3 regions of the Peribacillus sp. B-H-3 genome follow, and region 3 is predicted to be linked to each of the others. Evidence: a T-box and tRNA genes for the amino acid it is inferred to sense, from the RefSeq annotation. Region 3 holds a T-box; the other regions hold tRNA genes.
The links. The T-box of region 3 lies ahead of tyrS (tyrosine--tRNA ligase). A T-box ahead of a tRNA ligase gene usually reads a tRNA of that ligase, here a tRNA-Tyr.

Region 1 (10,084 bases), 990 kb from region 3:
ACGTATTAGCACCGCGGGCTGCGACTTCTTTCACATTGCCGCGGATGCTTAGATTGACAGCTTCTTGTGTAGCAAGAGCAATAACTGGTGTACCATCCTCAATTAAAGCGATCGTACCATGTTTCAGTTCTCCTCCTGCAAATCCTTCTGCCTGGATATATGAGATTTCCTTAAGCTTAAGAGCACCTTCAAGGCCCACATAATGGTCAACAGAACGACCGATAAAGAAGCAATTGCGAGTTACAGACAGATATTCGCGTGCGATTTGTTCCATTTCTTCTTTTGAATCACAAAGAGCTTCCATGACAGTAGCTGCAATACCAAGTTCTTTAACCAAATCAAAATCTACAGTCATGCCGCGGAACTGAGCCGTTACATCAGCCAGGATGGCTAGAACTGCAATTTGAGCTGTATAAGCCTTTGTAGAGGCAACTGCAATTTCTGGACCTGCATGCAAAAGCAAAGTGAAATCAGCTTCACGGGACAATGTTGACCCAGGTACATTGGTGATTGTCAGCGCCTTGTGGCCAAGCTCCTTAACAGCTACAAGCACGGCGCGGCTGTCTGCTGTTTCTCCGCTTTGTGAAATAAAAATGAACAGCGGTTTTTCTGAAAGCAGCGGCATATTGTATGTGAATTCCGAAGCAACATGTACTTCAACCGGAATTTTAGCCATGTTTTCAAACAACTGTTTGCCGATCAGCCCTGCATGGTAGCTTGTTCCGCATGCCACGATATAAATCCGGTCTGCTTCGCTCACTGCTTCAGCAATGTTATAATCGATTGCAAGCTTGCCCTGTTCATTTTGGTACGCCTGAATGATTTTTCGAGTCACTAATGGCTGCTCATCGATTTCCTTGAGCATATAGTGAGGGTACGTGCCTTTTTCAATATCACTTGCATCCAGTTCAGCTGTATACGGCTCACGGATAACTGCCTGGCCATCCAGTGTCTGTATGGATACATGTTCTTTTGTTACGATAACCATTTCCTTATCCATTAGCTCCAGGAATTGATTAGTTACGTGTATCATAGCCATTGCATCAGATGCTACGACATTAAAGTCTTCACCGACACCTACAAGCAGCGGGCTTTTATTTTTAGCTACAAAAATGGTTTCATTGTTTTGGTTATCCAATAAAGCCAATGCATAGGATCCTTTAACAAGCTTTAGCGTTTTGCGGAATGCTTCTTCCACATCCAAACCGTCATTTACAAACTTTTCGATCAGCTGAACCACAACTTCTGTATCTGTTTCGCTTTTAAAAGTGACATCTCCAAGATACTCACGCTTCAGCTGATTGTAGTTTTCGATTACACCATTATGAACAAGTGTTAAGCGTCCAGAAGTGCTTTGGTGCGGGTGTGCATTTGAAACGCTTGGCACACCGTGAGTTGCCCAGCGAGTATGGCCAATGCCTGTATGTGTCGTAACATTTTCATTAACTACCGCACGAAGGTCCGCAATCCGTCCTTTTTCTTTATAAACCTGTACTCCTGTATTATCTATAACGGCGATTCCTGCAGAATCATAGCCTCTGTATTCAAGCTTTTCAAGACCTTTTAATAAAATTTCCTTCGCGTCATTATTACCAATATATCCAACGATACCGCACATAGTAATTGCTCCTCCAGCCGATGATCGGGGAACAAGAATGCCCAGGGGCAGCCTTGCCCCCTTATCTCATATTTTTTTAGATGTGCATTTCTTATCCTTTGTGCAGCAGGTTGCCCCGCTGTTTTAAGATAAAAATTCCTGCGGCTGTGCACGTTCAGCCGGGAGGCATCCGCCGAACTTTCGATAAACCTCCACCTCGTCAACTAAACCGCTTCCGTTCCGGCTTAGTCCTGGCGCTTTTAGTATTACACTGCCATCACTGCCCGCCCTTCATTTTAATGTCTGCTGTTTATCGGAAGATCCGAAAAACAGAATAATCATACCCTATAACAGGCCGCTTCGTCAACTATGATTAAATCTAAACGGACCAGGCTTTAGGATAAGGATAAAGACTCCTGATATAAAAATATGCATAAGAAGAAAAAGCGTTCCCCTTATGCATACCTATCAGTTTATTCGTTTAAACCCATTTCTTCTTTTACGACTGCTGCTATTCTGTCCACATAGTGGCGGCATTGCCCGGCGTCAGGCGCTTCTGCCATAACACGCACTAGAGGTTCTGTACCTGAAGGGCGGACCAGAATTCTTCCGTTTCCGTTCATTTCAGCTTCTACCTCTGTGATGACCTGATGGACCTTTTCATTTTGTGTGACAGCATGTTTGTCTGTCACTCTGATGTTTACAAGTGTCTGAGGATATTTCTTCATCTCAGCCGCCAATTCTGACAGCGGCTTTTTTGTTTGATTCATAATATTCACCAGCTGCAGGCCGGACAGGAGGCCATCACCCGTTGTATTATAATCAAGGAAAATAATGTGCCCGGACTGTTCTCCGCCCAAGTTATAGCCGCCTTTTTTCATCTCTTCCACAACATATCTGTCTCCTACAGCTGTTTGCACACTTTGGATCCCATGCTGGTCGAGCCCTTTATAGAATCCCAGGTTGCTCATGACTGTTGAAACGACAGTTCCTTGTTTCAGGCGGTTATTTTCTTTCATGTAACGGGCGCAAATGTACATGATCTGGTCGCCATCCACAATGTCTCCATTTTCATCGATGGCAATCATGCGGTCTCCGTCACCGTCAAAAGCAAGGCCTACGCTTGCTCCTTTTTCTTTTAAGAAGGCAGCCAAAGCTTCAGGATGAGTTGAACCAACGCCTTCATTTATATTCAACCCATTTGGTGATGCTCCCATTGTAGAAATATCTGCATCAAGGTCGGCAAACAAATGTGTCGCCAGTGAAGAAGTCGCACCATGCGCACAGTCTAAAGCTATATGAATGCCGGTGAAATCTTCATCAACCGTCTGCTTAAGATACTGAAGGTACTTTTGGCCTCCTTCGAAATAATCATTCATATGGCCAAGGTCTCCGCCGACGGGGCGAGGAAGTTCATCCTTTTCCATATCCATTAATCGTTCGATCTCGTTTTCCTGTTCATCTGAAAGCTTAAAACCATCAGGTCCGAAGAATTTTATTCCATTGTCAGCCACGGGATTATGAGAAGCAGAAATCATGACACCTGCTTCTGCACTCAAAGCTTTTGTCAAATAGGCGACACCTGGCGTCGAAATAACACCAAGACGCATTACCTCTGCTCCGATGGACAGCAGTCCTGCTACAAGAGCTCCCTCAAGCATATACCCGGAAATCCTGGTATCACGGCCAATCAAGACCTTAGGGCGTTCCATATCTCTCGTTAAAACATACCCTCCGAATCTGCCAAGCTTAAAGGCAAGCTCTGGGGTTAATTCACTGTTTGCAACCCCTCTTACTCCGTCTGTCCCAAAATATTTACCCATAGAATATCGCTCCTTCTTTCTAATAATCCTATATATTACGCTGCAATTATTATGTTTCTTTATCTTTTTTTGTAATGGAGACCGTAGCCGTTTTAACCGGAAGCTCCCATTTAATATTCGCAGGAACCTTGACCTGAATGACTGTGTCATGCTCTCCTTCTTCAAGGCCTGTGGCATCTACCGTGATTTGAATATCATCAGGCTCTACCTTTTGCAGATCATCGGCGGTTCCTGATAAAGTCAGATCAATCTTGCCGCCTTTCGGAGATTTGAAAGTCAAGTCCTCATCATCAGCAAGTCCAGATGAAGCAATGTCGAGATTTTTGAAAACTTTTGTCTGCGCCGAAGTATCTGGACTTTTTGTTTGTTCATCTTGCTTTTCAGGCGGTTTTTTCTCCGTTTCAGCTGTTTTTTTGTCAGCCGGCTGTACCTTCTCTGTCTGGATTTTCACCGTCGCTGTACCCAGTGACATTTTTTTCACACCATCTGGAACAGTAATAGGCAATTCCACCTCTTTACTGTTATCTATGTTGGACACATCTACCGGAACGCTTACTCCATGTATGGAATCTAAAACCGATTGCTTTCCGTACAAAGTAACATTCTTAGGGAAAACGGCCATGCTTTTAATGCTGACAGTGTCTTTAGGTGTGCCGGTTTGAACAGGTACGAGCTTTACTGTTTTAGAAGGGATATTCACGTTCAGGGAAACATCCACAACGGATGGCTCTATCGATACATTGAGCTTGTTCAAATCCCTGTCAAGCGCCCGCACCATAGCCTGGCGGTGAACCGTCTCATTGACCCTGCCCGAAAGTGCCATTGTGGCTTTCACATAGGCAATTTGGTCGATAATATCTTTTGCGCCGGTTATTTTAACGGTTTGCGGACTGACAGCTGGCTTATCTGCTGTATATCCATCCTCAATAAGCGACCTATTATACTCCGGATCGACTGAAAACTCTTTTGTCACCTTTTCTTGAATTTTCACCGTAGTATATTCAGGATTTACTGATGCTGTCAGCTTTTCATTTATATCCCTGATTTTTAATGGCACCTTTTTTTCGCCCATAGCGATCTCAGGATCCGACAAATCGATGTATACCTTGAATTCCCTTTGGTTTTTCGCCGAAATTAATAAGCTTTTTACCCCTTTTAAGGTAACACCCACTGACTTCGGTGCACCCGTCACGACAAGGTTATCGCGATCGTAATACACTTCCACGGGCACATTTTTAATTGTTTCCGTGCCAGTCTCTCCCGGTGTGTTAAAACCGAGGGATTTTTTTCCGGTTCCAGGTGTAAAGTTAACGGAAGTAAATAACAGGACAGTTAAAGCGAGCGCCACAATTTTTGTGAACCAGCTGCTGTTCATGAATTTATCCATTTTTCTTCCCCCTCCAGTTCCATAACGTTGAGGAAGCCAATTTATTATCCAGGACCAATTCTTTTTGCAGCATGTTCCTGAAGGTATTCTGGTCTAATTCGCGATACAGTTCGCCATTTTTCGTTAAAGAAACGCCGCCCGTTTCTTCTGATACAACAACCGTGATACAATCGGTCACCTCACTGATGCCCATTGCCGCACGATGCCTCGTCCCAAGCTCCTTTGATATGAACGGGCTTTCGGATAAAGGCAGATAACAGGCTGCTGCAGCCACCTGGTTATTCTGCAGGATAACGGCACCATCATGAAGCGGTGTATTGGGAATGAATATATTGATTAAGAGTTCAGAAGAAATTTGTGATCCAAGCGGGATTCCGGTTTCTATGTAATCACTCAGTCCAGTTTCCTTCTCGATGGAAATCAATGCACCGATTCTCCGTTTTGCCATATAGGCAGTTGCCTTAACGATTGCTTCCACTAGCCGGTCTTGCTCATCTTCTTCCTGGCCGGTGCTTCTTACAAACAGCTTTCCTCTTCCAAGCTGCTCAAGCGCCCTCCGCAGCTCAGGCTGAAAAATGATGATAATAGCAAGGACTCCCCAAGTCATAACTTGTTCCATTAACCACCCTAGTGTATTCAGGCCGATCAGGCTGCTCAAGGCACGGACAATTACGATGACGAATATCCCTTTTAAGAGCTGAACAGCCTTTGTTCCCCGAATAACGACAAGCAGTTTATATATCACAAACCAAACAAGGAGAATATCAATTAAATTCACTACATAATCCAAGAAGGAAAAGTTGGATAATGACATGTTACTTCCTCCAGTCGGTAAATACTCCATAGCCATAGATTTTTAATATAACCTAAACAGTATACCATTTTTCTGTCCGCACTTCTAAATATTGTAGACCTCTTTTTTGATTAATTCAAAAAAGCCTCCCGTCAGAAAGGGACAAAACCGGGCAGGCCGCCTTATGGCATAGCCTGTCTGTCCTACCTGACCTGGAGACCTGAATGATACCATTTACGGCCCACCTACCTGGAAAACCGCTTTTCCAGCGTTTTTCATTTTAAACCATAGCCAATCGAATATCTTATTGACCATCTCAATTTCTCCTGTGACGCTTCCTGCCGAAGCCAGGTATTCATGGCCATTGATTACTGTCACATTCCCTTTTACTTTCCCTTCGATCCGAATATCGCCATTCTGCACCACGATATCTCCATTCACCGTTTTCCCTTTAGGAACAATTACCGTGTTTCTCTCCACTACTATATTAGACTTTTTGGATACCGAAAAATGTGGATCCTGATTCCAGATGGAGATAACAGATCCAGCCATTAATAGAATAAAGAGGGAAGCCGCTGTGATAAAAGGATGATTTTTCAGCCAGCGCCTTGCACCTGCATTTTTCTTCTCTTTAGGAAGGTTTGCCATAACCCTATCAGTAAAATGAGCCGGAGCCCTCCTGCTTGGCAGCCCCTGAACCAAAGCTTCAGCCTTTTTTAATTCATGAAAATGCAAACGGCATTCAGAACAGGTTTGCAAATGCTCCCTTAGCTGCCCCTCTCTTTCATCAGAGATTTCCTCATCAAGATATTCATGCATGTATTCTAAGAACTCATTGTGGCAACTCATCATTTTCACCTTCTTTTTATAAATGGCCCAGCTGTTTTCTCAAAGCTTCACGGCCCCGGTGAATCCTGGTTTTTACAGTTCCAACCGGCAGATCCAGAATCTCGCTGATTTCCTTAAGTGATAATTCTTCAATATACTTCAGAACAATGGCAGACCGATATTTCTCCGGAAGTTTTAAAATCTCTTCCTGAATCGTTTTCCGCAATTCCATAGATTCGAGTTCTTCTTCAGGATTGCTGCTTTCTGAAGCAATCTGCGAGTATAAATCCAGCCCTTCTGTGCCTGCAACTTCCGCGTCCAAAAAATAATCCGGCTTTTTTTTGCGAATCCGGTCGATGCACAGATTGGTAGCAATCCTGTATAGCCAGGTCGAAAATTTCATTTGAATATGAAAGCTCCGAATATTGATATAGGCTCTCAAAAATGCCTCTTGTGCCATATCTTCCGCTTCATGGCTATTGCCAAGCATTCTGTAGCAAAGCTGATAGACGCGGTCTTTATACAGCTCTACGATTTCACTGAATGCATTTTGATCACCTTTTAGAACCTGTTTAATTCTTTTTTTTATGATTGCTTCCATTTGGTTTTTTACCCCCGCTCATGCGGCTATAAGATACTTACGAATTCAGCCATATATAGGTTTCAAAAAAGGATATAAATAATTTTAACAAAAATAGAAGAAACCTGTTTAAATTCTGCCAAAAAGGGATATATAGAGAAAAATTGAATGTGAAAGCGGGGAACAGCTGAAATGACTGCAAAACAGCTTTTACACCATATAGAAGAATGCAGACAGCGTATGATTCATTTGGCTTTATCTTCCTCCAGAATCGACACCCAAGTGGTTAAGGCAAGCACAGAACTAGATCAGCTCATAAATCAATATTATCGCATAACTAAAAAACAGTAACCCCCGGTTACTGTTTCATTTTATATAGAAGGTCTCCATTAACCGAGTATAAAATCTCCTGCAATGACACCTCACACCCAAAGTCCGCTAATCCCCTTAAAAACTAACCCCTATTTACAAGGTTCATTCCGATTGAAGCGATATAAAACCGGCTTGTAAAGTCATAGGAAAAGAACATAAAAAAAGCCTTTGATTATACAATCAAAGACGAATAATTATGTATGTAGTTAGATGGTGGAGCCTAGCGGGATCGAACCGCTGACCTCCTGCGTGCAAGGCAGGCGCTCTCCCAGCTGAGCTAAGGCCCCATATTTTTATGTATGCATGCAGTTCTCTGGAGCGGAAGACGGGATTCGAACCCGCGACCCCAACCTTGGCAAGGTTGTATTCTACCACTGAACTACTTCCGCAAAAGAGTGAGCCATGAAGGATTCGAACCTTCGACCCTCTGATTAAAAGTCAGATGCTCTACCGACTGAGCTAATGGCTCATGAATGGCTGGGCTAGCTGGATTCGAACCAACGCATGACGGAGTCAAAGTCCGTTGCCTTACCGCTTGGCTATAGCCCAATAAAGTATTTTACAAAAAAATAGGTGGTAATCATATAATCCCCGACTCGAAGGAAAATATAACTCATCCACAATGTTTTTTATTAGAATGGTGGAGGGGGGCAGATTCGAACTGCCGAACCCAAAGGAGCGGATTTACAGTCCGCCGCGTTTAGCCACTTCGCTACCCCTCCGTAAAGTGGTGCCGGCAAGAGGACTTGAACCCCCAACCTACTGATTACAAGTCAGTTGCTCTACCAATTGAGCTACACCGGCATTTTTAAGATGGTATAAATCTATTAAGTTTTTAAAAAATGGTGGAGGATGACGGGATCGAACCGCCGACCCTCTGCTTGTAAGGCAGATGCTCTCCCAGCTGAGCTAATCCTCCGATATAATGGTGACCCGTACGGGATTCGAACCCGTGTTACCGCCGTGAAAGGGCGGTGTCTTAACCGCTTGACCAACGGGCCGATGCATGATGTGTACTAGGAAGCTCCCAAGCGGGCTCGAACCGCTGACCTCTTCCTTACCATGGAAGTGCTCTACCTGCTGAGCTATGGAAGCATGGCTCCGCAGGTAGGACTCGAACCTACGACCGTTCGGTTAACAGCCGAATGCTCTACCACTGAGCTACTGCGGAATAGTATAATGTTTCCTGAAACCCCTGATGTACATCTTAGAAGATTTAGCCTGGCAACGTCCTACTCTCACAGGAGGAGAACCCCCAACTACCATCGGCGCTGAAGAGCTTAACTTCCGTGTTCGGAATGGGAACGGGTGTGACCTCTTCGCCATCATTGCCAGACATCAATTCACTTGTAAGGACATTATCTATTATAATATCTTTTTAAGCAAATTACAAGAACTTTTTTGTTCTTTCAAAACTAGATAATAGAAGAAGCACATATCAGGCGTCATTTTGGTTAAGTCCTCGAACGATTAGTATCTGTCAGCTGCACGTGTCACCACGCTTCCACCTCAGACCTATCAACCTGATCATCTTTCAGGGATCTTACTAGCTTGCGCTATGGGAAATCTCATCTTGAGGGGGGCTTCATGCTTAGATGCTTTCAGCACTTATCCCGTCCGCACGTAGCTACCCAGCTATGCCTTTGGCAAGACAACTGGTACACCAGCGGTGCGTCCATCCCGGTCCTCTCGTACTAAGGACAGCTCCTCTCAAATTTCCTGCGCCCACGACGGATAGGGACCGAACTGTCTCACGACGTTCTGAACCCAGCTCGCGTACCGCTTTAATGGGCGAACAGCCCAACCCTTGGGACCGACTACAGCCCCAGGATGCGATGAGCCGACATCGAGGTGCCAAACCTCCCCGTCGATGTGGACTCTTGGGGGAGATAAGCCTGTTATCCCCGGGGTAGCTTTTATCCGTTGAGCGATGGCCCTTCCATGCGGAACCACCGGATCACTAAGCCCGACTTTCGTCCCTGCTCGACTTGTAGGTCTCGCAGTCAAGCTCCCTTGTGCCTTTACACTCTGCGAATGATTTCCAACCATTCTGAGGGAACCTTTGGGCGCCTCCGTTACTCTTTAGGAGGCGACCGCCCCAGTCAAACTGCCCACCTGACACTGTCTCCCGCCCCGATCAGGGGCGCGGGTTAGAATTTCAATACAGCCAGGGTAGTATCCCACCGACGCCTCCACCGAAGCTGGCGCTCCGGCTTCTCAGGCTCCTACCTATCCTGTACAAGCTGTACCAAAATTCAATATCAGGCTGCAGTAAAGCTCCACGGGGTCTTTCCGTCCTGTCGCGGGTAACCTGCATCTTCACAGGTACTATAATTTCACCGAGTCTCTCGTTGAGACAGTGCCCAGATCGTTACACCTTTCGTGCGGGTCGGAACTTACCCGACAAGGAATTTCGCTACCTTAGGACCGTTATAGTTACGGCCGCCGTTTACTGGGGCTTCGGTTCAAAGCTTCGCTTGCGCTAACCTCTCCCCTTAACCTTCCAGCACCGGGCAGGTGTCAGCCCCTATACTTCGCCTTGCGGCTTCGCAGAGACCTGTGTTTTTGCTAAACAGTCGCCTGGGCCTATTCACTGCGGCTTTTCCGGGCTATTCACCCTAAAAAGCACCCCTTCTCCCGAAGTTACGGGGTCATTTTGCCGAGTTCCTTAACGAGAGTTCTCTCGAACACCTTAGGATTCTCT
Region 2 (10,084 bases), 1.7 Mb from region 3:
AAGATTAAGCTTAAAGCAAATGTCCGTATTTTGTTTATTTTGCTAGAGTATTTTTGCATAGTTGTCCCTCCTGATTATTTTAACTATACCACAAAATTGGGACTAATATGAAAATTATAACAAGGGGAAAATGCGTGAATTTCCACAGAAAAGCAGGATTTCCACAAAAAAAGTCGAACCCGTATATAGTGAAGAATACACCCTGTACATTTTGCTCTATTTTAAATAAACTGAGTTTTGTACAGTAATCTGCAACGTTTTTGGAGGAATTTAAAAATGGAGGACATCCTTCGTCCAATCTACCAGGAAAGAGCCAGCCACTCTTCAACACTTGGCATTCTATTAATAGAAAAAAGAGAGAATGACATATCGATCACAGATACCTTTGACTACATCCTTTTTGTTATTGTGAACGAAGCGGAAGATGCCGTTTTTCTGAAGCATTATACATACAGGGATAAAAAGGCGGCACTGCATGTGGTGTCTGAAAGCCAGCTGCAGGATTGGCTGCTGCTTGGAACAAACCGTAAAGTCGTGGACTGGATTCAAAATGGAAAGATATTATTTGACAGAAACGAATACCTTTCCAGCCTGAAAAGAGAAATCAGCGAATTTCCTTTCTACGGAAGGAAAATTAAAATGGGCATGGAGTTTGCCAAGCTAATAAGAAGGTACATGGACGGAAAAGTGTTTTTTGAAAATGGGCAGTATCTCGATGCCTATAACCATGTTGTCCATTCTTTGCACCACCTGGCGCGCCTCGAAGTCATCGACCAGGGCTTTCACCCTGAGGTGACGGTGTGGAATCAGGTAAAGCATATCGAGCCTGAAATTTTCAAATTATATGAAGAACTCGTTAATAGCGAGGAAACTCTAGAGAAAAGGCTTGAGCTGTTATTTTTGGCAAGTGAATTTCTTATTTACTCAAGAACAAATATTGGCGCCCAGCATTTAATAGAGGTAATGGAAACAAAAGAAGAGCCATGGACAATTGCCCAGCTGATCACTCATCAGGAGCTGGCCCATTATGCAGTGGATCTCAGCGTACTTCTGGAATACCTTATCGAGAAAAACATTATTGAAATTGCGAATGTAGAAACAAAGGGCCAGGAAGTGTATCACAGGCTTTATCATTTATAAGATCAGGAAGAAGAGCGGCAGCCTCCCTGTGCAGCAGAGATATTTATGCATGTATAGGTGCTGCTTAACTTCCGTTTCTTTTGCTTGTAAAGCTAAGATCCGTAAAACAAAGAGCGCTTATGTGATTGAATAAGGGTATTTTGTAAAAGAATAATAGCTTGGCTAAAGTACTTTCAGGTGTTTAATAAACAGGTCCTGCACATCATAAAATAATTATCGTAAAAAATCATTTTTAGTATTGACCATTCATTATTTCGATGTTATATTTATATACGTCGCTAGGGGACATCAAGTTCTGAAGCGTCAAAAAATGTTTTACTAAAAAAGTTTTTCAAAAAGTTGTTGACAGTTAACTTGCTTGTATGGTAAGATAATCAAGTCGCTTCCGAGAGAAACGATAGAGAAATTGCTCTTTGAAAACTGAACAAAACTAAGCGCCAACGTTTTAAAATAGTGAGCACACACTCTAAAAGCAAATGAGCAAGTCAAACATTTCTTCGGAGAGTTTGATCCTGGCTCAGGACGAACGCTGGCGGCGTGCCTAATACATGCAAGTCGAGCGAATGGATGGGAGCTTGCTCCCTGAAGTTAGCGGCGGACGGGTGAGTAACACGTGGGCAACCTGCCTGTAAGACTGGGATAACTTCGGGAAACCGGAGCTAATACCGGATACGTTCTTTCCTCGCATGAGGAAAGATGGAAAGACGGTTTCGGCTGTCACTTACAGATGGGCCCGCGGCGCATTAGCTAGTTGGTGAGGTAATGGCTCACCAAGGCCACGATGCGTAGCCGACCTGAGAGGGTGATCGGCCACACTGGGACTGAGACACGGCCCAGACTCCTACGGGAGGCAGCAGTAGGGAATCTTCCGCAATGGACGAAAGTCTGACGGAGCAACGCCGCGTGAGCGAAGAAGGCCTTCGGGTCGTAAAGCTCTGTTGTTAGGGAAGAACAAGTGCCAGAGTAACTGCTGGCACCTTGACGGTACCTAACCAGAAAGCCACGGCTAACTACGTGCCAGCAGCCGCGGTAATACGTAGGTGGCAAGCGTTGTCCGGAATTATTGGGCGTAAAGCGCGCGCAGGTGGTTCCTTAAGTCTGATGTGAAAGCCCACGGCTCAACCGTGGAGGGTCATTGGAAACTGGGGGACTTGAGTGCAGAAGAGGAAAGTGGAATTCCAAGTGTAGCGGTGAAATGCGTAGAGATTTGGAGGAACACCAGTGGCGAAGGCGACTTTCTGGTCTGTAACTGACACTGAGGCGCGAAAGCGTGGGGAGCAAACAGGATTAGATACCCTGGTAGTCCACGCCGTAAACGATGAGTGCTAAGTGTTAGAGGGTTTCCGCCCTTTAGTGCTGCAGCTAACGCATTAAGCACTCCGCCTGGGGAGTACGGCCGCAAGGCTGAAACTCAAAGGAATTGACGGGGGCCCGCACAAGCGGTGGAGCATGTGGTTTAATTCGAAGCAACGCGAAGAACCTTACCAGGTCTTGACATCCTCTGACAACCCTAGAGATAGGGCGTTCCCCTTCGGGGGACAGAGTGACAGGTGGTGCATGGTTGTCGTCAGCTCGTGTCGTGAGATGTTGGGTTAAGTCCCGCAACGAGCGCAACCCTTGATCTTAGTTGCCAGCATTCAGTTGGGCACTCTAAGGTGACTGCCGGTGACAAACCGGAGGAAGGTGGGGATGACGTCAAATCATCATGCCCCTTATGACCTGGGCTACACACGTGCTACAATGGATGGTACAAAGGGCAGCAAAGCCGCGAGGCCGAGCAAATCCCATAAAGCCATTCTCAGTTCGGATTGCAGGCTGCAACTCGCCTGCATGAAGCCGGAATCGCTAGTAATCGCGGATCAGCATGCCGCGGTGAATACGTTCCCGGGCCTTGTACACACCGCCCGTCACACCACGAGAGTTTGTAACACCCGAAGTCGGTGGGGTAACCTTTATGGAGCCAGCCGCCTAAGGTGGGACAGATGATTGGGGTGAAGTCGTAACAAGGTAGCCGTATCGGAAGGTGCGGCTGGATCACCTCCTTTCTAAGGAAAATAACGTTCGCTTACGTTTTGTTCAGTTTTGAAAGAAGCAATTCTTTCAGAACTTTGTTCTTTGAAAACTAGATAATAGATAGAAGGCAAATTTTTGCGTCAATCTTTTCAAAAACATACCATGTTTATGGTTAAGTTAGAAAGGGCGCACGGTGGATGCCTTGGCACTAGGAGCCGATGAAGGACGGGACTAACACCGATATGCTTCGGGGAGCTGTAAGTAAGCTTTGATCCGGAGATTTCCGAATGGGGAAACCCACTGTTCGTAATGGAACAGTATCTTTACCTGAATACATAGGGTACTGAAGGCAGACCCGGGGAACTGAAACATCTAAGTACCCGGAGGAAGAGAAAGCAAATGCGATTTCCTGAGTAGCGGCGAGCGAAACGGAATTAGCCCAAACCAAGAGGCTTGCCTCTTGGGGTTGTAGGACACTCAACATGGAGTTACAAAGGAACGGGGTAAATGAAGAGGCTTGGAAAAGCCCGTCAGAGAAGGTAATAACCCTGTAGTTGAAACTTCGTTCCCTCCTGAGTGGATCCTGAGTACGGCGGGACACGAGAAATCCCGTCGGAAGCAGGGAGGACCATCTCCCAAGGCTAAATACTCCCTAGTGACCGATAGTGAACCAGTACCGTGAGGGAAAGGTGAAAAGCACCCCGGAAGGGGAGTGAAATAGATCCTGAAACCGTGTGCCTACAAGTAGTCAGAGCCCGTTAATGGGTAATGGCGTGCCTTTTGTAGAATGAACCGGCGAGTTACGATTTCATGCAAGGTTAAGTTGAGAAGACGGAGCCGCAGCGAAAGCGAGTCTGAATAGGGCGAATGAGTATGAGGTCGTAGACCCGAAACCAGGTGATCTACCCATGTCCAGGGTGAAGTTCAGGTAACACTGAATGGAGGCCCGAACCCACGCACGTTGAAAAGTGCGGGGATGAGGTGTGGGTAGCGGAGAAATTCCAATCGAACCTGGAGATAGCTGGTTCTCTCCGAAATAGCTTTAGGGCTAGCCTCATAATGAGAGTCTTGGAGGTAGAGCACTGATTGGACTAGGGGCCCTCATCGGGTTACCGAATTCAGTCAAACTCCGAATGCCAAAGACTTATTTATGGGAGTCAGACTGCGAGTGATAAGATCCGTAGTCAAAAGGGAAACAGCCCAGACCACCAGCTAAGGTCCCAAAGTATACGTTAAGTGGAAAAGGATGTGGAGTTGCTTAGACAACCAGGATGTTGGCTTAGAAGCAGCCACCATTTAAAGAGTGCGTAATAGCTCACTGGTCGAGTGACTCCGCGCCGAAAATGTACCGGGGCTAAACGTATCACCGAAGCTGTGGATTGACACCTCTGGTGTCAGTGGTAGGAGAGCGTTCTAAGGGCGTTGAAGCTAGACCGGAAGGACTGGTGGAGCGCTTAGAAGTGAGAATGCCGGTATGAGTAGCGAAAGAAGGGTGAGAATCCCTTCCACCGAATGCCTAAGGTTTCCTGAGGAAGGCTCGTCCGCTCAGGGTTAGTCAGGACCTAAGCTGAGGCCGAAAGGCGTAGGCGATGGACAACAGGTTGATATTCCTGTACCACCTATTCATCGTTTGAACGATGGGGGGACGCAGGAGGATAGGGTAAGCGCGCTGTTGGATATGCGCGTCCAAGCAGTTAGGCCGGAAACGAGGCAAATCCCGTTTCCATGAAGGCGGAGCTGTGATGGCGAGGGAAATATAGTACCGAAGTTCCTGATTCCACACTGCCAAGAAAAGCCTCTAGTGAGATGAAAGGTGCCTGTACCGCAAACCGACACAGGTAGGCGAGGAGAGAATCCTAAGGTGTTCGAGAGAACTCTCGTTAAGGAACTCGGCAAAATGACCCCGTAACTTCGGGAGAAGGGGTGCTTTTTAGGGTGAATAGCCCGGAAAAGCCGCAGTGAATAGGCCCAGGCGACTGTTTAGCAAAAACACAGGTCTCTGCGAAGCCGCAAGGCGAAGTATAGGGGCTGACACCTGCCCGGTGCTGGAAGGTTAAGGGGAGAGGTTAGCGCAAGCGAAGCTTTGAACCGAAGCCCCAGTAAACGGCGGCCGTAACTATAACGGTCCTAAGGTAGCGAAATTCCTTGTCGGGTAAGTTCCGACCCGCACGAAAGGTGTAACGATCTGGGCACTGTCTCAACGAGAGACTCGGTGAAATTATAGTACCTGTGAAGATGCAGGTTACCCGCGACAGGACGGAAAGACCCCGTGGAGCTTTACTGCAGCCTGATATTGAATTTTGGTACAGCTTGTACAGGATAGGTAGGAGCCTGAGAAGCCGGAGCGCCAGCTTCGGTGGAGGCGTCGGTGGGATACTACCCTGGCTGTATTGAAATTCTAACCCGCGCCCCTGATCGGGGCGGGAGACAGTGTCAGGTGGGCAGTTTGACTGGGGCGGTCGCCTCCTAAAGAGTAACGGAGGCGCCCAAAGGTTCCCTCAGAATGGTTGGAAATCATTCGCAGAGTGTAAAGGCACAAGGGAGCTTGACTGCGAGACCTACAAGTCGAGCAGGGACGAAAGTCGGGCTTAGTGATCCGGTGGTTCCGCATGGAAGGGCCATCGCTCAACGGATAAAAGCTACCCCGGGGATAACAGGCTTATCTCCCCCAAGAGTCCACATCGACGGGGAGGTTTGGCACCTCGATGTCGGCTCATCGCATCCTGGGGCTGTAGTCGGTCCCAAGGGTTGGGCTGTTCGCCCATTAAAGCGGTACGCGAGCTGGGTTCAGAACGTCGTGAGACAGTTCGGTCCCTATCCGTCGTGGGCGCAGGAAATTTGAGAGGAGCTGTCCTTAGTACGAGAGGACCGGGATGGACGCACCGCTGGTGTACCAGTTGTCTTGCCAAAGGCATAGCTGGGTAGCTACGTGCGGACGGGATAAGTGCTGAAAGCATCTAAGCATGAAGCCCCCCTCAAGATGAGATTTCCCATAGCGCAAGCTAGTAAGATCCCTGAAAGATGATCAGGTTGATAGGTCTGAGGTGGAAGCGTGGTGACACGTGCAGCTGACAGATACTAATCGATCGAGGACTTAACCAAAATGACGCGTAAAACCTTCACTATTATCTAGTTTTGAAAGAACAAAAAAGTTCTTGCAAAATAATTAAATAAGGTATATAATAATATATGTCTTATGGAAAATGTTTGGTGACGATAGCGAAGAGGTCACACCCGTTCCCATTCCGAACACGGCAGTTAAGCTCTTCAGCGCCGATGGTAGTTGGGGGTTCTCCCCCTGTGAGAGTAGGACGTCGCCAAGCTGGTATTATTCCGCAGTAGCTCAGTGGTAGAGCATTCGGCTGTTAACCGAACGGTCGTAGGTTCGAGTCCTACCTGCGGAGCCATATGGAGAGCTGTCCGAGTGGCCGAAGGAGCACGATTGGAAATCGTGTAGACGGGTACCCCTGTCTCAAGGGTTCAAATCCCTTGCTCTCCGCCATTATACCTGGCCCGTTGGTCAAGCGGTTAAGACACCGCCCTTTCACGGCGGTAACACGGGTTCGAATCCCGTACGGGTCACCATTTACATACTGGAGGATTAGCTCAGCTGGGAGAGCATCTGCCTTACAAGCAGAGGGTCGGCGGTTCGATCCCGTCATCCTCCACCATAATTTTTGATGAAACATTTATATTATCGCGGGGTGGAGCAGTCTGGTAGCTCGTCGGGCTCATAACCCGAAGGTCGCAGGTTCAAATCCTGTCCCCGCAATCTGGTCCCGTGGTGTAGCGGTTAACATGCCTGCCTGTCACGCAGGAGATCGCGGGTTCGATTCCCGTCGGGACCGCCATTTTAAAAATTCAATATAGCTGTAATTAATAATGGCTCGGTAGCTCAGTCGGTAGAGCAAAGGACTGAAAATCCTTGTGTCGGCGGTTCGATTCCGTCCCGAGCCACCATTCACTTAATTATGTGGAGGGGTAGCGAAGTGGCTAAACGCGGCGGACTGTAAATCCGCTCCTTTGGGTTCGGCAGTTCGAATCTGCCCCCCTCCACCATCTATAGGGGCATAGTTTAAAGGTAGAACAGAGGTCTCCAAAACCTCCGGTGTGGGTTCGATTCCTACTGCCCCTGCCAATTTTAAAATAATGGCGATTGTGGCGAAGTGGTTAACGCATCGGATTGTGGTTCCGACATTCGTGGGTTCGATTCCCATCAGTCGCCCCATTTATAACATAAATTGTTACTCAGTTGAATATAATGATATTGGGCTATAGCCAAGCGGTAAGGCAACGGACTTTGACTCCGTCATGCGTTGGTTCGAATCCAGCTAGCCCAGCCATCATGCGGAAGTAGTTCAGTGGTAGAATACAACCTTGCCAAGGTTGGGGTCGCGGGTTCGAATCCCGTCTTCCGCTCCAATATTTAAGGCGGCATAGCCAAGAGGAAAGGCAGAGGTCTGCAAAACCTTTACCACCGGTTCGAATCCGGTTGCCGCCTCCAAATTACATGCCGGTGTGGCGGAATTGGCAGACGCGCACGACTCAAAATCGTGTTCCTTCTGGAGTGCCGGTTCGACCCCGGCCACCGGTATCATGAAACAGCCAAGAGTGCTGTTGTATCAAGGTCTTACACTTAATTGTGTAAGACCTTTTTTCATTTTTCTCACACTACAGATTTGACACTAATAATGTGCGGAGGTCATGTGCGGTGAGTAAACGAAGAACTTGGCTGACATACCAATACATAGGAGGAATGATGATGGAAGTAAAGCATAAATATGAATTCACTGTAAATGGAATGGAAATTACATTAAAGGATAAATCTCATGCGGGCATCTTCCGTCAGTTCTGGTCATACTTCATGAATCTTGATGTGAACAAAACTATTATTTGTTTTGGTACCGGTTCCTAGAACTGAACAAAAAAATTCCTTCACTATGCAGAACGAAAGAAATGTTACTGCTTTCTTGTCAGAGACCGACTTTTACAACCGTTCAAAACATTAGAGATGTGGGTTAATTTCAGTTCAATGAATACCAACTCTTCATACAGAGATAAAGTCTACTTTATCAATATAAAAAAATACCGCTATTAGGCGGTATTTATGATTCCTAATATTTATATATGGACTTCACTGATTAAAGAATGAGTATTTCCTTCTGTGTCTTTAAAAAAGGTCATCCATGTTTCAGTTTGTTCCATTTTTGCAACTATATGTGGTTCGTCAATAAAATAAACGCCTTTTTCAATTAATTCTTCGTGAGCTTCTTTAATATTCTCAACTTGAAAATATATGACAGAACCTGATTGAGTAAAATCTTCTTTTTCAGGAAGGCTAAGAAGAAGGCGAGTACCATTACAATCAAAGAATGCCATAGAGTCTGTGCTGAATAGAAAAGGAAGTTTTAATAAATCTTTGTAAAAACCAACTGCTTTTTCTAAATTTTTTACGGGTATTCCTATTTGTCCGACCTTCTGAATAGAATTTGCAATCATTGAAAACAACTCCTTAATTTTATTCTATCTAAATTTTTTGAATATAAAATATATAATGGTAAATATACCAATAATTTTATTGTACTGTCTAGGTAAAAATATCCAAAAAAGAGGACCAAAAAAGTCCTCAACTAATTTAATACTATAGGCACAATCTTTCAGAACACAGCCTTTAAATAAGAAAAGGGTACGAAATTAAGTTGAATGAAAAAAAAAGACAAAGTACTCGCAATACCCTGCCTCCAAACATTTTAAATCGATAATCACATAAAACTAAATATGGAATTTTCCCTACCCTTATAGAATCGAAAAAAAATTCGATGTTGCAAGGTGTCTTTAGTATTACCAGCACAAGTTAATAGACAAAACAAAGGAAAAAATAGATGATTTTAAGCAGGAGAAAACTGTTCTACAATTCGATTTTTCTAGCATTATCGACAGTGAAAAGTTAGTACCGTTTACTGTGGATCTGCCAAAATAATGCACTAGCATCTATTATGTCCACATGCACTTTGTGTTGCAGCAAAATATAGTTAGAAACCCGAGGACAGCGTACATTTTGGTTAGCTGTCTTTTTTTATGGCAAGAGAGAACATTAAATCTAGATACTGTCTATATTATCCTTATTCAAGGGAACTATATAACCAATTAACTTAATGATGTCAGGAGCAGGGGGGATTAATAATGAAAGTACTGTCGATGATCCAGCCTTGGGCAAGCTTATTTGTCCTTAGGGAAGCCAAATATGAAACAAGGACTTGGAGAACGCATTATCGGGGTCCTCTTGCTATTCATACGAGCAAAAAAGTAGATAAGCCCGCCTGTAGACTGGATGGAGTTGCCGAGCTGCTGGCTAAGCATGGGTATACAGAAGATAACCTGCCGACCGGAATGATAATTGGAGTCTGCAAGCTGAAAAACTGTTTGAAAATAGAAGAAAACAATGGAAACTGGGCGGTCTTAGAAGATAGTCGGGTTATTTCAGGGAACGACTTGTTTTTAGGGGATTACAGAGTTGGCGGCTATGCCTGGGAAATTGAGGACATGCGGATGCTCGATGAATATATTCCTGCAAAAGGGCAGCTTGGGCTGTGGGAGTTTAGCGGAAAGATATAAGTATCAAACCATAGTGGCACTGAATCTGGAAATTCTATGCTGGTGTGTATCTATGAACAGATAAGATTGCTGTTATATCAAAGCTTCTCACTTTATGTGAGGTGCTTTTTTATTTGTTTGGAAACAACAAAATACTAACAAAAGTCATAGACATAATAGATGGGCGTAACCTGTGAGAAACATGGTCACAAAAGGATTCTTATTAATTTCTTGAGAAAGAAGGCGAAGTCAGATATTTAGTGAACTCAGGGCTGCATAGTGGTACTAAGAGTCAAAAAATATCTTGTAGGAATGAAACTTTAAAAATTTGATCGGC
Region 3 (10,084 bases):
GCCAGGCTTATTGGCGCCCGTAAGCTCGACATAAGAGTGAAGCAAATCGGTGCCAGTGACGATGCCCACTAGCTTTTTCCCTTTTACAATAGGGAGGCAGCCTATGCTGTTTTCACAAAAAATGGCTCCAATTTCTTCGACGAAATCAAGCGGATGCCCTGTAATCAATTCTTTCTTCATAATCAGGCTCAGCGGCTTTTGAAGGTCTTCTTTAAACTCCTCTGTCCGGAATATGGAAGGGGCAGCATCACGTATATCCCGGTCGCTTACAAGACCGATTAAATGAAAATCATCATCTACAATCAGTATGTGGCGGATTTGTTTTTCCTTGATTAAGGTTATGGCACGGTGAATCGTATCATTTTCGGTAAGCACGGTGAGATTTGTTTTCATGATTTTTTCAACAATCATATTTTATTCCTCCTCCTCTGATTCCCGTCAATACATAAAACGATTCATAAATCTCAAACGGTCAAACTTCTGAATGGACTCTCTGTCCACTCTTTTTCCAATCCGGGCCATCAGACAATTTGCAGGGTGCGAACTGATTTCAGGATCATCTGTCGCGTAATAGACCAGGCCGCCTGCACTCATCATTTTTTCCATGATTTTTCGGTAGTCCCAGACATTCAGTCCTGTCCCTTTTAAATCCCAATGCCAGTAATACTCCGTGGTAATGATGATAAAGTCTTCCATAGCATCATCCATCATAGAAACCTTCAGCATATTTTTTCCGGCGGAAACACCCCGGAATTCCGGTATGACTTCGACTGCGCCAAGCTCAATCAAATCTTCCATTTCTATTTCCGACCATCTTTCCAGCGGGTCAGGATATAAATATGTGACATATCCCACAATCGTGTTTTGATGGCGGGCAATAATAATCCTGCCCTCTGGCAAATCTGCAATCTCAATTAATGCTTTGTGCTGCTGCGAGGGAGGCCGAAACGCAACCAAATGTTCATGAAATTCATACTTGGCAAGCTTCTCGGATGAAATAGGGCCTTCAATAATCAATGTCCCCTGGCTGGTCCCGAGCTCCACGGCATTATATCTTTTAATATGCTCCATTTCTTCACCGCCTCTTGAAAATAGTCTCTTCCATTATACTAAAAAATCAGACAGGCAAGTGAAACTTCCGTCAGGGGATTTTTTCTCTCATCCACGCTGATGATAAACTGGATTCTGGCCTTACGGGCTTTTATACCCTTTTTAGGGCTCCTCAATTCTTGAAGCTTAGTGCCTGCCGGCCGCTGTTTGGGTTTCGTGCATACATTCTTCTGCTATAACGAATCCGCATTTCAGAGGACAGCCTTTTCATCCTATGATTATATCAAACCTTGTCGATAGATTGGCTAATACATTTCCTGAAAAAGGAAAAGATGAATATTTAAAAAATTGAGAATAAAAGTTTTCTATACTATAATAAAGAAGTAAAGTCGAATAGAGGGGGAGTATGTTGTATGAAAGTGGAAGCGCTGCCAGTAATGGAAGGCCATTTTAATCTGCAAAATTATGATGAAACGTATAAGCAGTTTGATTGGGCTGAAACAGAAAAGGAATTTACATGGTCTGAAACAGGAAAAGTGAACTTGGCTTATGAAGCCGTCGACCGCCACGCAGAATCATCTAAGAAAAATAACATTGCCCTTTACTACAAAGACGAAAAAAGAGACGAGAAGTATACATTTAAAGAACTGAAAGATTACACAAATAAAGCGGCAAATATTTTGACAGAATATGCTGGTGTAAGTAAGGGCGACCGCGTCTTCATTTTTATGCCGCGTTCTCCTGAGCTGTATTTTGCGCTGTTAGGGACCATTAAAGCGGGAGCGATTGTCGGCCCGCTGTTTGAGGCTTTCATGGAAGGAGCAGTCAAGGACCGGCTGCAGGACAGCGAAGCAAAGGTCCTGATTACGACGCCTGAGCTGCTTCCTCGTGTACCGGTGGGTGAGTTGCCGGATCTAAAGCATATTTTCCTTGTGGGGGAAAATATTGCAGAAGAAGAAAATGTGTATGACTTTAATAAAAAGATGAAGGAAGCTGACAAACGTTTTGAAATAAAGTGGGTGGATCGTACAGACGGACTGATTCTGCATTACACCTCCGGCTCCACTGGAAAGCCAAAAGGAGTTTTGCATGTTCATAACGCAATGATCCAGCATTTCCAGACTGCCAAATGGGTGCTTGATCTGCAGGATGGGGATGTATACTGGTGCACAGCAGATCCAGGGTGGGTAACAGGAACATCATATGGAATATTTGGCCCTTGGCTTGCTGGAGCATCCAACGTGATTGTCGGAGGCCGGTTTAAACCTGAATCATGGTATAAAACAATCGAGGATTTCGGTGTTACAGTCTGGTATAGTGCACCGACTGCCTTCCGCATGCTGATGGGCGCAGGCGATGAAATCGTCAAGCGGTTCGATCTCAGCTCACTGCGGCATATCCTGAGCGTAGGCGAGCCGCTCAATCCGGAAGTGGTCCGCTGGGGGATGAAGGTATTTAATCTAAGGATTCATGATACATGGTGGATGACTGAAACAGGCGCACAGGTCATCTGCAATTACCCAAGCATTAAAATCAAGCCGGGTTCCATGGGGAAACCGATTCCGGGAGTCAAGGCTGCCATCGTTGATGACCAGGGCAATGAACTGCCGCCGCACCGCATGGGCAATTTGGCCATCAAGAAGGGCTGGCCATCGATGATGCATGCCATCTGGAACAATCCGGCTAAGTATGAATCATATTTTATGCCTGGTGACTGGTATGTGTCGGGGGATTCAGCGTATATGGATGAAGAAGGCTATTTCTGGTTCCAGGGCCGTGTGGATGATGTGATTATGACTTCGGGTGAACGTGTCGGTCCATTTGAAGTGGAAAGCAAGCTGGTGGAGCATCCTGCCATTGCAGAGGCTGGCGTAATTGGAAAGCCTGATCCTGTACGCGGAGAGATCATTAAAGCCTTCATTGCACTGAGAGACGGATATGTGGCAAGTGATGAGCTAATAGAGGAAATCCGCCAGTTCGTTAAAAATGGACTCGCCGCACATGCTGCACCCCGCGAAATAGAATTCCGGGATAAGCTTCCTAAAACAAGGAGCGGCAAAATCATGAGACGTGTTCTTAAAGCCTGGGAGCTTGATCTCCCTGCAGGAGACCTGTCCACAATGGAAGATTGAACACAGAAAAGCATCCCGGCTGATTTGCCGGGATGCTTTTTCTATTCTTTATTATCGCTGCTTTTTGGTTTCTTTGGTTCCACAGGTTTTGTTTCACCCGGTTTAGGATCTTTTTTTGTTTCTTTTACTTTATTTTCTTCTTTCTTCGAATCATCTTTAGGGGATGTATCTTTTACTTTGTCTTCTTGTTTCTTTGGTTCATCTTTAGGTTTTGTATCTTTTTGCGGGCTCGCATCCCCAATACTGACGGTGTTGGACGGTGCGGATTCATTTCCGGCAATATCCACCGCGGTTATATAGTACGAACCGCTTCCGCCGCTGTAGGAAAGCGAGCTTCCAGCTTTGATGCTGCTGGCTTTTTGGCCGTATTTATAAATTCTGTAGCCAATCACATCGGATTCCGGATGGCTGCTCCAAACAATGGAGCTGCCGCTTGTGCCGATAGAAGGGGCAGATGGAGTTGATCCGTTGTCCTGCAATGAATCCGCCGCAGTACCTCCATCTCCTTTTGGCATGAGCGAGCCAGGATCTTTTACATATTTGCCTCCCAATTTTTCATAATAATCGGGATTAATGATTGTACCTGTACTGACAAATTCATCTGGCGTAGAAGAAAGGGCTGCATACCGTTTATTTCCAATTTGGACATATCGGGTTTCAATAAGGTTGCTGTCCGATTTGTCTGGCAGGAAATTGGCATTAAATAAATCGGTTGCACCTTCCTTCGAGCTTTCACAGACACTTGCAGGAAGCGTGCCGCCTTTTCCGCAGACAGGCCGTCTTACAATACCGCCTGGCATTTCAAACCTTTTTTCAGGGTCGATCAGGCTTGGCTTGACTTTATAAGCGGCATTCATTAACTCAGCCCATAAATAGAGATTTCGCTTATTATATTCGAGTCCCTTATAATACCCTTTCAGTGACTTTGGAGTATCATAGCCAATCCATGTGCCGAATGTAACATTGGGATTCGTAGCTACGAACCAGGCATCATGATAATCCTGTCCGGTTCCTGTCTTTCCTGCCCAGTCTGATGAAAAGGCAAGACGGTTATTCACAGAGGCAGCCGTGCCTTTATTGACGACATCACGCATCATATCAAGTGTGAGATAAGCAGTCTGCGGTGTGAACACCTTAACAGGTTTTACTTTATGCTGATAAATGACTTTTCCGTCCTTGGTCTCAATCTTGTCGATCATATAGGCATCAACAAAATTACCTGAATTGGCAAAAGTGGAATAAGCATTCACGTTTTCCTCAACAGTCACACCTCTTTGCATGGCGCCTAATGCCATGGATGAATATGTGTAATCATCTTTTGTTAAAGAGGTGAAGCCCATTTTCTCCAGATAGGTGACTGGGCGGGTGTTGATGATGTCCATATAAAACTTCGCTGCCGGCACATTATAGGACTGTGCCAGTGCATGCCGTGCGGTTGTCAGACCGCTGAAGCTTCCCCCATAGTTGCCAGGGGACCAGCCGCCAAAGGACATCGGCACATTGGCAACAGGTGATGCAGGAGAAATTTTTCCCAGTTCAATGCTAGGTCCATATACAAGCAGCGGCTTCATCGTCGATCCATTAGGGCGGAGGGCAGCAGTGGCATGATTGGTTTGTTCTCTTTTATAATTTCTTCCGCCGACAAAGCTGAGAATTTTACCTGTTTTATTTTCGATCAGCATAGCTCCTGTTTCTACAGGCTCTGTAACTGTTTTGAGTTTTTTTGTTTCAGGATCTTTGACTTCCTCTTGCTTGTCATATCCGTAATATGGATAATTGTTTTTCACCTTTTGCATCGTGTCGTACATTTTTTTGTTTATCGTCGAGTAAATTTTATACCCGTTTTGCCGGAGATTCCGGCTTGCCAAAGTGGTATATTGCTGATTAAGGTCTTTATCTTTCTTTAGATCACTTTCTGTGTAGCCATCTTTTTTTGCCAGTATCACTGAAAGGATATCAATGGATCTCTTTTCAATTTCATAGGTTACCCATGGATACTTTTTGGACGGGGACGGCACCGGTCCGATGAAATCTTTTACGAGATTATATGTAAGGGCATCTTCATATTGCTTCTGGGTGATATAATTTCCGTCGCGCATCCTTTTCAGAACCGTTTTCATCCTAAGAATCCCCGGATCCAGATTCTCCTTCAGCTTGCCTTGCTGTGTATATGGCGTATAGCCGAATGGATTTTTAGGTAGACCAGCAATAAACGCAGCCTGAGGGATGTTCAAATCGCTGGCATTCTTGCCGAATAGTCCTTTTGCAGCTGATTGAACACCGGCAATATTATGTCCTGAGGAATTCCTTCCAAAGGTAGAAACATTAAGATACGTTTGAAGGATTTCTTTTTTGCTGAAGAATTTTTCCAGGCGCAGTGCAAGCAGGATTTCCTTTGCTTTACGGTCAAAAGAAACCTCATTCGTTAAAATCTGATTCTTGACAAGCTGCTGTGTCAGAGTGCTTCCGCCTGACTGTACAGAGGAGTTGGTCATTTCCTGGAAAATGGCCCTCATCAGCGCTTTTGGAACGACTCCATGATGTTCATAAAAATACTCATCCTCTGTGGCTACCACAGCATCTGATAAGTATTTGGAAACATGGTCGAGGGTCACTTGTTCGCGTTCGAGGTCTGAATTCAGCTTTCCTAAATATGTATTGTTCGCGAAGTATAATTCAGAGGTCTCTTCATAGTTGTAAATGTCCTTTTTAAGCTCTGCTTTTGGGCGGACAGGCTCATCCTTAACGAGGGCAGCGAAATATCCTGCACCGGCTCCCCCGGCAAAACAAAACCCAAGAACACCGATTATAATCAGTAAAAGCATTAAATTCCAAATGACTTGATAGGTAATTCTTGAATATCTCTTTGTATTTTTGCTTTGAAGGAAACCTGTCAGCTTGCTCCAAAACGCAGGTGATGCATCTTGATTATTTTTCATTATCATACCCCCTGAAATCACATACATTATAGCATAGAACAGGTATGGAAAAGGCTTTCTTTAGATATTTTTCAGAAAACTACCCGCTCGTAATTGACAAGCTGCCTGTGAATGTGATAAAAATTCATTATCTAAATATTTATTTTTGAAACGCTATGATAGGAATGAGTAGTGAAACAATCCCTGTATTCAGAGAGCCGGTGGGTGGTGGAAACCGGTACATATTGTTTGATGAATTACCTCCTTGAGCATCTGCTGTGAACCATACAGGCTAGCGGCAGGCGGATTGCGGCCGTTATCCGTATTAAGCGGAGGACAGGAGTGTCCTCAAGTTGGGTGGTACCGCGAACTTATTCGTCCCTTCATTTATTTGAAGGGGCGTTTTTATTTGGACTTTTTTGAAATCAAAGGAGGATATAACATGGAATTGCTTAAAGATTTGGAATGGAGAGGCATTATTTACCAGCAGACGGATGAAGAAGGCCTGAAAACTTTATTAGATAATGAGAAAATAGGCTTATATTGCGGGGTGGATCCAACCGCAGACAGCATGCATATTGGCCACTTGCTTCCTTTCTTGACACTGCGCAGGTTTCAGCAGCACGGACATCGCCCGATTGTCCTTGTAGGCGGAGCGACAGGCCTGATTGGCGACCCGAGCGGGAAAAGCGAGGAACGTAAGCTGCAGACGCTTGAAACGGTCCTTTATAATGCCGATAGCATTAAAGGGCAATTAGAAAAGATTTTTGAATTCGAAGGTGAAAATGGAGCCGTTATGGTGAATAACTATGACTGGATCGGCAAAATAGATATGGTGACATTTTTGCGGGATTTTGGGAAGTATATCGGCATTAACTACATGCTTGCAAAAGACACGATATCTTCACGCCTTGAAACCGGGATCTCTTTTACAGAATTCACTTATACCATTATTCAGGGAATGGATTTCAACCATTTATATGACCATAATGGCTGCAGGCTGCAAATTGGCGGAAGCGATCAGTGGGGCAATATCACAACAGGCCTTGAGCTGATAAGGAAAATGCATGATGAAGGCGCAAAAGCTTTCGGAATGACGATTCCTTTAGTAACAAAAGCGGATGGAACGAAATTCGGGAAAAGTGAGGGCGGATCTATCTGGCTGGATCCTGAAAAAACGACTCCATATGAATTCTATCAATTTTGGATTAATACAGCAGATGCAGATGTTGTTAAATACCTGAAATTCTTTACCTTCCTTTCTCACGAAGAGATTGAAGCCCTTGAACAGGCTGTTGAAACTGAACCGCATTTAAGAAAGGCCCAAAAGACACTTGCAGAGGAAATGACCCGCATGATACACGGAGAAGAAGCACTCCAGCAGGCTATTAAAATCTCTGCTGCCCTATTCAGCGGTGAGGTTAAGAATTTAACTGCAGACGAAATCAAACTGGGCTTCAAGGATGTCCCAAGCTATGAAAGAAACAGTAAAGACGAAATCAGCCTAGTGGACTTGCTGGTTGACGCGAAAATCTCTCCATCTAAGCGCCAGTCACGCGAAGATATCCAAAACGGGGCCATTTCCATAAATGGCGAAAAAGTAACAGACCTTCAATATATGGTATCGGAAAGTGATGCAATAGAAGGGCAATTTACATTGATCCGCCGCGGGAAAAAGAAATATACACTTATTAAATAAGGACTGTAGATGCTCAATACTGATATTTGATTTGACCAATTGTTAAAGAGTACAGATGGTGAGTACTCCCGCGGCGGCTGGCACTTGCTGCAGAAACCAGCTATCCTTGTCTGTACGCTTAGGAATGCAAACACTTTAAATAATTCATAGAAAAAGCCGGCCTTGTTGTAAAGGGCCGGCTTTTCTTAAAGCTCCCTGTAATAGACAAAGCTGCTGACGAATTTGGTTGTCTAAATTATTTCGGCCAAAGGAAAGAGCAAGGATTATGAAATGGGGGTCGGGCTAAATTTTCTTTCTATAAAATGTTGTGGTGTCTTTCTATTAGGCTCTTTCTTAAAGATTGTTGTTTTTTCTGAGTTCTGTGAGGGGATCTCATTATTAAATGTGGTTGATTGGAGCGAAAGCGCTCCTGCGGGATTAGCGGGAAGGTGAGACCCCGCAGGCGAAGCAGAGGAGGCTCACCGCCCGCCCCGCGGAAAGCGAGCATCCTGAAGCGGAAATCAACCCCTTGTTCCATAGCAATAAAACGTACGAAAACAGCCTTCTATTAACTCTTATTTCTCCAAAAATGAACCGTACTGCAGGCTGGGGGAAGAATGAGGAGTCAGTAAGCGTGATTAAAGAAAAGGAATGATTGAATGAAGAAAACTAAAAAAGACATACTATTGTAATCTGGCGCCATGCTATTATCCATTTATTTGCTCGCTTGCTATACAAACAGTTACAAGCAATGTAACGAGAACAGCTCCTTTAGATAACTATCTCTCTGCATAAGGTTCAGGATTGAAGTCCATAGTAAGTTCACACGAATCCAAAGTAGCAGAAACTAGCGATCAATTTAAATCAGCATTGAAAGTGAAAAAACTGACCGCAGAAATTCAAACAAAAAAGGGGAGAATACTAGATGAAATTAGGAAATGTGATGGATTTGTTTCAGACCTCAATGAAGCAAAAAGGTTTTATGCTAATCTGCTAGAGATGCCTATAATACTTGAGAAGGAAAATAAATTAATTTTCCAGTTAGAAGGTACGCAGCTTGTTGCGTTTAAGTGCGAAAAGAATGGAGGCGCGGGGGATTATTCAAACGAAGCTAGAACAGTTTTAGTATTCGAGGTGGATTCTGTTGAGCAGACATTTTATGAAATGAAATCGAAGGGTGTAAAATTTTTACACGAAATACCTACAGAAGCTCGTTAAGCTGCTTTTGAAGATCCCTTCGGAAATGTTTTTGAAATTGCTGAACATACATCTATTTAAATGAAAGGGGCAGGATACACATGTAACGGGATATAGCAATTTAGACAGGCTTGTGGCCATTACCTGTTGAGAATGCTATAAACTGCTGAAATTTTAGTTTGTGAAGAATTGTTTTTAAACTAAAGCTTGCAATAGTTGAAGATCCAGCTGCTGTTCTTGGCGGCTTTTTCTTATTGATTTAATGGGCGGAGGATGATTGGAGAATCTTTTATAATTAAACTGAAGAATTAAGTGAAAATTTTGTGGAGATTATACAAATTGGACGAAAAAGAGAGGTAAGCATTTTACAAGTGCTTACCTATTAAAATCTCATCCAGAGAAATAATTCTATGCATTAACTCTTTATTCGAATCTACAACACCTATAACAATTTGATTATCTTCTGATATTGTCGCATATCTGAAATGTTCATCCCCATTAATGAGTAAAGCTGTTACCTGTTTTGCCTCCATCTTCGCAAAGACACTTTCTGTGTACTCGAGTGGTAGAAAGTCATCTAATCCTTCTGTTGGTCTTCCAACCCATTTAAACAGGAAATCTTTGATTGCAAATTGCTCAATCATCGAAAATTTTTTCTTGAATATTATCTTATCAGCGGTTACTGTTTTCAGCCTAATCACTCCCTATATAGTAAGTAAAGTTTATACTTTCAAATTCCTAACATCAACTGTATTACGGTGACAGAATGTTTACATTTTGATTTCGGGTTAATGTTACATTATTTAAATGTATTTTAGGCACTATTTAAAAATTAAAAAACCATCTTCAATAACTGGTGCGTTATTTGAAGACCGATTGGCTGCTAGGCACCTTTTTTTATTCCACTAAAGGGGCAGGATAGTTCAACAAGGAAAATGGAGTAAGTATAACGAAATAGATAATTATGTAATTGTTAGGGAGTGGGGGAAAAGTGATTAATGCAGTGATTTTTGATTTAGATGGAACTTTATTAAATAGAGATGCTTCACTACAAAAATTTATTGACGGACAATATGAAAGATTAAATAAATGGATAGGACATATACCGA

Region 1: it has a tRNA-Tyr gene. The T-box ahead of tyrS (tyrosine--tRNA ligase) is inferred to sense a tRNA for this amino acid. The anticodon was not compared.
Region 2: it has a tRNA-Tyr gene. The T-box ahead of tyrS (tyrosine--tRNA ligase) is inferred to sense a tRNA for this amino acid. The anticodon was not compared.

Annotation. Positions count from the first base shown of each region.
Region 1 is NZ_CP183879.1:602,870-612,953, reverse strand. Features, by position in the region: gene glmS (glutamine--fructose-6-phosphate transaminase (isomerizing)) at 1-1,618, opposite strand, end outside; gene glmM (phosphoglucosamine mutase) at 2,071-3,420, opposite strand; gene ACN6MY_RS02970 (YbbR-like domain-containing protein) at 3,470-4,807, opposite strand; gene cdaA (diadenylate cyclase CdaA) at 4,800-5,621, opposite strand; gene ACN6MY_RS02960 (zf-HC2 domain-containing protein) at 5,835-6,452, opposite strand; gene sigW (RNA polymerase sigma factor SigW) at 6,466-7,029, opposite strand; gene ACN6MY_RS02950 (aspartyl-phosphate phosphatase Spo0E family protein) at 7,201-7,359, shown strand; tRNA gene ACN6MY_RS02945 (tRNA-Ala) at 7,592-7,667, opposite strand; tRNA gene ACN6MY_RS02940 (tRNA-Gly) at 7,695-7,769, opposite strand; tRNA gene ACN6MY_RS02935 (tRNA-Lys) at 7,777-7,849, opposite strand; tRNA gene ACN6MY_RS02930 (tRNA-Gln) at 7,855-7,929, opposite strand; tRNA gene ACN6MY_RS02925 (tRNA-Tyr) at 8,019-8,102, opposite strand; tRNA gene ACN6MY_RS02920 (tRNA-Thr) at 8,109-8,184, opposite strand; tRNA gene ACN6MY_RS02915 (tRNA-Val) at 8,224-8,299, opposite strand; tRNA gene ACN6MY_RS02910 (tRNA-Glu) at 8,307-8,381, opposite strand; tRNA gene ACN6MY_RS02905 (tRNA-Thr) at 8,403-8,475, opposite strand; tRNA gene ACN6MY_RS02900 (tRNA-Asn) at 8,477-8,551, opposite strand; rRNA gene rrf (5S ribosomal RNA) at 8,600-8,716, opposite strand; rRNA gene ACN6MY_RS02890 (23S ribosomal RNA) at 8,831-10,084, opposite strand, start outside.
Region 2 is NZ_CP183879.1:1,279,819-1,289,902, forward strand. Features, by position in the region: gene ACN6MY_RS06280 (YgzB family protein) at 1-59, opposite strand, end outside; gene ACN6MY_RS06285 (nucleotidyltransferase-like protein) at 277-1,140, shown strand; rRNA gene ACN6MY_RS06290 (16S ribosomal RNA) at 1,635-3,185, shown strand; rRNA gene ACN6MY_RS06295 (23S ribosomal RNA) at 3,324-6,255, shown strand; rRNA gene rrf (5S ribosomal RNA) at 6,360-6,476, shown strand; tRNA gene ACN6MY_RS06305 (tRNA-Asn) at 6,486-6,560, shown strand; tRNA gene ACN6MY_RS06310 (tRNA-Ser) at 6,564-6,655, shown strand; tRNA gene ACN6MY_RS06315 (tRNA-Glu) at 6,664-6,738, shown strand; tRNA gene ACN6MY_RS06320 (tRNA-Val) at 6,749-6,824, shown strand; tRNA gene ACN6MY_RS06325 (tRNA-Met) at 6,852-6,925, shown strand; tRNA gene ACN6MY_RS06330 (tRNA-Asp) at 6,929-7,004, shown strand; tRNA gene ACN6MY_RS06335 (tRNA-Phe) at 7,038-7,113, shown strand; tRNA gene ACN6MY_RS06340 (tRNA-Tyr) at 7,129-7,212, shown strand; tRNA gene ACN6MY_RS06345 (tRNA-Trp) at 7,218-7,291, shown strand; tRNA gene ACN6MY_RS06350 (tRNA-His) at 7,306-7,381, shown strand; tRNA gene ACN6MY_RS06355 (tRNA-Gln) at 7,422-7,496, shown strand; tRNA gene ACN6MY_RS06360 (tRNA-Gly) at 7,501-7,575, shown strand; tRNA gene ACN6MY_RS06365 (tRNA-Cys) at 7,584-7,657, shown strand; tRNA gene ACN6MY_RS06370 (tRNA-Leu) at 7,666-7,747, shown strand; gene ACN6MY_RS06375 (hypothetical protein) at 7,865-8,068, shown strand; partial or broken gene ACN6MY_RS06380 (IS1595 family transposase) at 8,044-8,175, shown strand; gene ACN6MY_RS06385 (VOC family protein) at 8,275-8,652, opposite strand; gene ACN6MY_RS06390 (ASCH domain-containing protein) at 9,337-9,768, shown strand.
Region 3 is NZ_CP183879.1:4,274,210-4,284,293, reverse strand. Features, by position in the region: gene ACN6MY_RS21330 (acetoin utilization AcuB family protein) at 1-411, opposite strand, end outside; gene ACN6MY_RS21325 (GNAT family N-acetyltransferase) at 439-1,071, opposite strand; gene acsA (acetate--CoA ligase) at 1,464-3,182, shown strand; gene ACN6MY_RS21315 (transglycosylase domain-containing protein) at 3,224-6,121, opposite strand; T-box leader at 6,268-6,486, shown strand; gene tyrS (tyrosine--tRNA ligase) at 6,543-7,799, shown strand; gene ACN6MY_RS21305 (VOC family protein) at 8,583-8,996, shown strand; gene ACN6MY_RS21300 (hypothetical protein) at 9,341-9,619, opposite strand; gene ACN6MY_RS21295 (HAD family hydrolase) at 9,967-10,084, shown strand, end outside.